2 regions of the Streptomyces inhibens genome follow, and region 1 is predicted to be linked to the other one. Evidence: riboswitches for the same ligand, from Rfam matches in the RefSeq annotation. Region 1 holds a riboswitch; the other holds the start of a gene.
The links. Region 1 has a riboswitch for glycine ahead of gcvT (glycine cleavage system aminomethyltransferase GcvT). Riboswitches for the same ligand answer to the same signal wherever they lie in the genome.

Region 1 (3,400 bases):
GCCAAGGACCTCGACGATCCGCCCGCCGGCGCCCGGATGCCCGACCGAAGCGCCCAGCACCTCTTCGAGCTCATTCGCCGGCCACGCCAGCTGCGGTATCCCCTGCTGCTCCGGAAAAGTCATCTGCACCCACCCGCTCCAAAACCGCGCCGTCTGGCCGAAAACACTAGACGAGAAAGCGGGAGGTGGAGCGTGCGGGGGCGGGCCCGGGGACAGGTGCACGCCGCTGACCGAAAGCGGCCGTCTCCTCAGTCGAAAGTGACCGTCTCCAGTGCGGTCGCCGCCCGACGGTCCAGCAGGACCGCCGAGCCGAAGCCCTTGGGCAGACGGGTCGACTCCGCCGCGTCGACCAGTCGGGTCACCGCCCTGCGGTGCCGCGCGAAGGCGTACCCCGATACCCCGCGCCCCCGCGACTCCTGGCCGGACAGCGCCACCTGGGGCGGTACGTCGAGCAGCACCAGATGCAGCCCGCGGCCACCGCGCGCTGCCGACCGCGCGATCCAGCGGCGCACCCACGCCAGCGTCCCGCAGTCGTGCACCACCACACTGTCGCCGGAGCGCAGCGCACGGCGCAGCGCCAGATAGTGGGCGGCCCGGACCAGCGGGCGGTACAGGCCGTAGGGCAGCCGGCGCAGCCTGCCGCGCTCCCAGCGCTCGCGTACGTCCTGCGAATCGATGCGGTGCACCGTGACGCCGTGCCCGTCCAGCGGTGGCACGAGGCGATGCATCAGGGTGCTCTTGCCGCTGCCCGGCAGTCCGGAGACCACGACCAGGTCACCGGCCGGAAACCGCAGCTCGGTGGTGGCGGACCCGGTCTCCTCGGCGCGCAGGTCCTCGACCTGGGCGCCGCGCCCCGGGCGGACGACGGACCGCGCCGGGCGCCGGGCCCGGGATCCGGCGGACGACGCCACCGGCAGGGCGTCCGGGGGCACGGCCCCTGCAGTGGCCGCGCATGCCGCTTCCCTGTGCACCGTGATCGCCCTCCCCGCCCGCTACTGGTCCGGTTGGAGTCCGTCCCTTACCCGCAGAGTGTCAAGAAAAGGTAATGCCCATCAAGGCGATTGTCCGATCTGCCCACGTCGTGGGCGGTGCGCCGACCGGGTCTCCTGTATCCGGCGATCCCGTGCAATGATGTGGCCGCCACGTGCACATCTCAGCTCACCTGTGCACCGCCAACTCCATACCGGCCGCTTGAATCCGCGCGGGAGAGTCCCCGGCCGCCACGGCGGGGCGCCGAAGGAGCAAGTCCTCCCTTGAATCTCTCAGGCCCCTATACCGCGCGGGCGAGGCAGATCTGAAAAGCGAGCCACTGCCCGGCCTACGGGACGGCTCCACCCAAGGTGCAAACCGGGTCCGTTCGTGGGATCCCGGTGAACCTCTCAGGTTCCGATGACAGATGGGGAGAACGTCTTGTCACCCATGCCTGGGAGCCCAGAACCATGACAGATGCCCCCCGCCGCACCGCGCTGGATGCCACGCACCGCGCGCTCGGCGCGACCATGACCGACTTCGCCGGCTGGGACATGCCGCTGCGCTACAGCAGCGAGCGCGACGAACATGTCGCCGTCCGCACCCGCGCCGGTCTCTTCGACCTCTCCCACATGGGCGAGATCACCGTCACCGGCCCGCAGGCCGCCGACCTCCTCGACTATGCGCTGGTCGGCAACATCGGCGGCGTCAAGACCGGCCGCGCCCGCTACACCATGATCTGTGAGGCCGAGGGCGGCATCCTCGACGACCTGATCGTCTACCGCCTGGCCGACCAGGAGTACATGGTCGTCGCCAATGCCTCCAACGCCCAGGTGGTGCTGGACGCGCTGACCGCGCGCGCCGGCGGTTTCGACGCCGCGATCCGCGACGACCGGGACGCCTACGCGCTGCTCGCGGTGCAGGGCCCGGAGTCCCCCGGCATCCTCAAGGCGCTCACGGACGCCGATCTGGACGGTCTGAAGTACTACGCGGGCCTGCCCGGCACGGTCGCCGGTGTCGACGCGCTGATCGCCCGTACCGGGTACACCGGCGAGGACGGCTTCGAACTGTTCGTCCGGCCGGCGGACGCGGTCGCCCTCTGGGAGGCGCTGACCGAGGCCGGCAAGGACGTCGGTCTGGTCCCCTGCGGTCTGTCCTGCCGCGACACGCTGCGCCTGGAGGCGGGCATGCCGCTGTACGGGCACGAGCTGACCACCGCGACCACCCCGTTCGACGCGGGCCTGGGCCGGGTCGTGAAGTTCGAGAAGACGACCAACGGCGGTGACTTCGTGGGCCGCGCCGCGCTGGCGGCGGCCGCCGAGCGCGCCGAGACCCAACCGCCGCGCAAGCTGGTCGGTCTGATCGCCCAGGGCCGCCGCGTCCCGCGCGCCGGATACCCGGTCGTCGCGGCCGACGGCACGGTCATCGGCGAGGTCACGTCCGGCGCCCCCTCCCCCACGCTCGGCAAGCCGATCGCCATCGCCTACGTCGACGCGGCCTACGCCACACCGGGTACCGAGGGTGTCTGTGTGGACATCCGTGGAAGCCATGAGCCGTACGAGGTCACCGCGCTGCCGTTCTACAAGCGGCAGAAGTAGCGGTTCACCCACGGCAGGCCCGGCAGTGGCGCGCCCGCGCGTCTCACTGTGCAAGACCCTCCCCCAGACTTCGTCCGGGTGGGGTCCCCCAGCGGCAGCTGGGGGAGTGCCCCGATTCACGATCACACCCTCGCGTACAGGAGAATCGAGCCATGAGCAACCCCCAGCAGCTGCGCTACAGCAAGGAGCACGAGTGGCTGTCGGGCGCCGAGGACGGCGTCTCGACGGTCGGCATCACCGAGCACGCGGCCAACGCACTCGGCGACGTCGTCTACGTGCAGCTCCCGGAGGTCGGCGCCACGGTCGCGGCGGGCGAGACCTGCGGTGAGCTGGAGTCGACCAAGTCGGTCAGCGATCTCTACTCGCCCGTCGACGGCGAGATCGTCGAGATCAACGAGGATGTCGTCAACGACCCCTCGCTGGTGAACTCCGCCCCGTTCGAGGGCGGTTGGCTGTTCAAGCTGAAGATCAGCGGCGAGCCGGGCGAGCTGCTCTCGGCCGACGAGTACGCCGCCTTCATCACCGGCTGAGCCGTCCGGCCCCTCCCCCACTCGCGGCTTCGCTCGAGCGGGGGACCCCCACCCCGCCCCTGACTCCTCCAGGAAAGACTCATGTCGCTTCTGAACAGCTCCCTCCATGAGCTCGACCCCGACGTCGCCGCCGCCGTCGACGCCGAGCTGCACCGCCAGCAGTCCACCCTCGAAATGATCGCCTCGGAGAACTTCGCCCCCGTCGCCGTCATGGAGGCCCAGGGCTCCGTCCTGACCAACAAGTACGCCGAGGGCTACCCCGGCCGCCGCTACTACGGCGGCTGCGAACACGTCGACGTCGTC
Region 2 (3,400 bases), 5.3 Mb from region 1:
GCAGAACGTCTTGTGCAGGTTGAGGTGCGAGACATCGCCGCCGAACTTGCCGGGCTCGGCGAGCCCCACCAGCGCATTGAGGTTGGCGCCGTCGACGTAGACCTGGCCGCCGGCGTCGTGCACCGCCGCACAGATCTGGGTGATGTGCTCCTCGAACACGCCGTGCGTGGAGGGGTAGGTGACCATCAGGACCGCGAGCTCGTCACGGTACTTCTCGATCTTGGCGTGCAGATCGTCGGCGTCGACCTCGCCGTCCTCACCGGTCTTGACGACGACGACCTTCATGCCGGCCATGACGGCGCTGGCGGCGTTGGTGCCGTGCGCCGAGGACGGGATCAGGCAGACGGTGCGCTGCTCGTCGCCGTTGGCGCGGTGGTAGGCACGCACGGCCAGCAGACCGGCCAGCTCACCCTGCGATCCGGCGTTCGGCTGGATGGAGACCTTGTCGTAGCCGGTGACCGTGGCCAGCCGCTCCTCCAGCTCCTGGATCAGCGTGAGGTAGCCCTGGGCCTGCGCGGCCGGCGCGAAGGGGTGCAGCTGGCCGAACGCGGGCCAGGTGACCGGCTCCATCTCGGTGGTGGCGTTCAACTTCATCGTGCAGGAGCCGAGCGGGATCATTCCGCGGTCCAGCGCGTAGTCCTTGTCGGCGAGCGTGCGCAGGTAGCGCAGCATCGCGGTCTCGGAACGGTGCTGGTGGAAGACCGGGTGGGTGAGGTACTCGTCCGAGCGCAGCAGCGTCTGCGGCAACGTCTCGGCGACGGCCGCGTCCAGCTGCTCGACGTCGCCCTGCACGCCGAAGGCGCCCCAGACACCGGCCAGCTGCGCGCGGCCGGTGGTCTCGTCACAGGCGATGCCGACCAGGTCCGCGTCGGCCTGCCAGAGGTTGACACCGGCCTCGCGGGCGGCGGCGACGACCTCGGCGGCCCGGCCGGGCACCCGCGCGGTCAGCGTGTCGAAGTACGCACCGTGCACGATCTCCACCCCGCCGGCCCGCAGGCCCTCGGCGAGGACGGCGGCGTAGCGGTGGGTGCGCCGGGCGATGGTCCGCAGGCCCTCGGGGCCGTGGTAGACGGCGTACATGCCGGCCATGACGGCGAGCAGCACCTGTGCGGTGCAGATGTTGCTGGTGGCCTTCTCACGGCGGATGTGCTGCTCACGCGTCTGCAGCGCGAGGCGGTAGGCCTTGTTGCCGTCGGCGTCGACGGAGACGCCCACCAGGCGGCCGGGCAGGCTGCGGGCGAACCGCTCGCGTACGGCCATGAAGCCGGCGTGCGGTCCGCCGAAGCCCATCGGGACGCCGAAGCGCTGGGTCGTGCCGACGGCGATGTCCGCGCCGAGCTCGCCGGGCGAGGTCAGCAGCGTCAGGGCGAGCAGATCGGCGGCCATGGTGACGATCGCGCCCAGCTCGTGGGCCTGCTCGATCACGGCGCGCGGGTCGCGGACCGCGCCGGAGGCGCCCGGGTACTGCAGCAGCACGCCGAACACACCGCGCTCGGCGATCTCGGCGGGAATGCCCTCGGTCAGGTCCGCGACCACGACCTCGACGCCGGTCGGCTCGGCGCGGGTCTCGATCACGGCGATGGTCTGCGGCAGACAGTCGGCGTCGACCAGGAAGACGCCCTGCTTGACCTTGCCGATACGGCGGGAGAGCGCCATCGCCTCGGCGGCGGCGGTGCCCTCGTCCAGGAGGGAGGCGCCGGAGGTGGGCAGTCCGGTCAGGTCGGCGACCATCGTCTGGAAGTTCAGCAGCGCCTCCAGGCGGCCCTGCGAGATCTCCGGCTGGTAGGGCGTGTACGCCGTGTACCAGGCCGGGTTCTCCATGACGTTGCGCAGGATCACCGGCGGGGTGAACGTGCCGTAGTAGCCGAGCCCGATCATGGACGACAGCACCTGGTTGCGGTCCGCCAGGCCCCGCAGTTCCTGGAGGACCTCGGCCTCGGTACGGCCCTGCGGCAGGCCGAGCGCCTCGGCGCTCTTGATCACATCGGGTACGGCGGCGTCGGTGAGCTCGTCCAGCGACCCGAATCCGACGTGCGCGAGCATCTTCGCCTGCGCCTCGTGGTCGGGACCGACGTGGCGGTGCTCGAAGGGGATGCCGCGCTCCAGCTCGGTCAAGGAGATGCGATTGGTGGTCATCTGCGGGGGCCTCCTGGTCGGTACGACCTTCGAGGGGCACCACGGCGTGGGTGCCCGGACGGCCTCCCCCTCTGTCATCTCAACCTGAGAGCTTCACCGGCCCGCGCGAGGCGGCCCGGCTTTCACCGTCGGTGAGGAGGGGTCCCGGCGCTGTGCCTGTCCGTGGCCCGCCCTGCTTTCCAGAGTGACCTCGTCCATGCGGTACGTGTGCCTGAGAGATTCCGGGGAGGATTTGCTCCTTCGGCGCCCTGGTCGCGAACGACAAAGGACTCTCCCGCATGGGGTCTACGGCCATTGGCCAGCCTACCAGCGCGCCACTCGAAGGATCCTTCGAGTGGCCGAGGCATGAAATGTGCCGTTTGGTAGTTGTCACAGGGCAGTTGCGACCAATTGGAGGGGCCGTGCAAACCGATATCGATCCCCGAAGCCTGATCGGCCGCAAAGCGTTCGACCGGAACGGCGCGAAAATAGGCACCATCGACGAGGTGTATCTCGACGACGCGACGGGGGAACCGGAGTGGGCGGCCGTACGCACCGGACTCTTCAGCCGGGATGCGTTCGTGCCCCTGGAGCCCAGCAAGATGATCGGCGAGAGCCTGCACATTCCCTACGACCGCAAGCTGATCAAGGACGCCCCGGACTTCGGCGTGGGCCGCCACCTCTCCCCCGAACAGGAACTCCAGCTCTACCACCACTACCGACTGGATATCTCCTCCCCCGACTCGGATCCGGTGTCCTCCAACGGCTCCGGCGACAAGGACTTCGGCAAGATCGCCGGCTCGGAGGACTGAGCACCACCCGGCTCCCCGCCCACCAGCGGCAGGGGCTCCCCCGGCCGCAGGGCCGGATCCTCGACGGCAAAGGTCCGCACCCTCCCCGGTGCGGACCACGGCGTTTCGAAGCGGACGGTCACTCTCCCCACCCCGCTTCCCTGCACCCACCCGGCGCCGAACTCGTCGTGCACCACATCCAGCCCCGGATGCCAGCGGCGCGGCCGCTCCTCCTCGGACTCCCGCTCACCGCTCTCGCCCCCGACCGGCTCCGGTGCCGCCTTGGCCAGCTCCTCGGCCTCCCGCTCCGTCGCCAGCTGGGCGAACAGATCCTCCTGCGTGAAATCGGCCAGCCCGCTGACCCCCACGCCCAGCAGCCGCACCCCGCCCGTGGTGTCCACCAGCTCCAGCAGCCGCACGGCCGCCTCCCGTACGACCGCGGGGTCGTCGGTGGGCCCGCGCAGCGTCTCGGAGCGGGTCAGCGTCGAGAAGTC

Region 2: it holds a riboswitch for glycine, as region 1 does, so the genes downstream of both, gcvP (aminomethyl-transferring glycine dehydrogenase) here and gcvT (glycine cleavage system aminomethyltransferase GcvT) in region 1, are expected to answer to the same signal.

What each region holds. Positions count from the first base shown of each region.
Region 1 covers NZ_CP084681.1:6,816,288-6,819,687, reverse strand. Annotated here, with positions in the region: gene KI385_RS30965 (enhanced serine sensitivity protein SseB) at 1-123, opposite strand, end outside; gene KI385_RS30960 (AAA family ATPase) at 249-932, opposite strand; glycine riboswitch at 1,193-1,288, shown strand; glycine riboswitch at 1,289-1,406, shown strand; gene gcvT (glycine cleavage system aminomethyltransferase GcvT) at 1,440-2,567, shown strand; gene gcvH (glycine cleavage system protein GcvH) at 2,720-3,097, shown strand; gene glyA (serine hydroxymethyltransferase) at 3,179-3,400, shown strand, end outside.
Region 2 covers NZ_CP084681.1:1,535,634-1,539,033, forward strand. Annotated here, with positions in the region: gene gcvP (aminomethyl-transferring glycine dehydrogenase) at 1-2,136, opposite strand, end outside; glycine riboswitch at 2,326-2,423, opposite strand; gene KI385_RS07230 (PRC-barrel domain-containing protein) at 2,538-2,927, shown strand; gene KI385_RS07235 (DNA polymerase IV) at 2,831-3,400, opposite strand, start outside.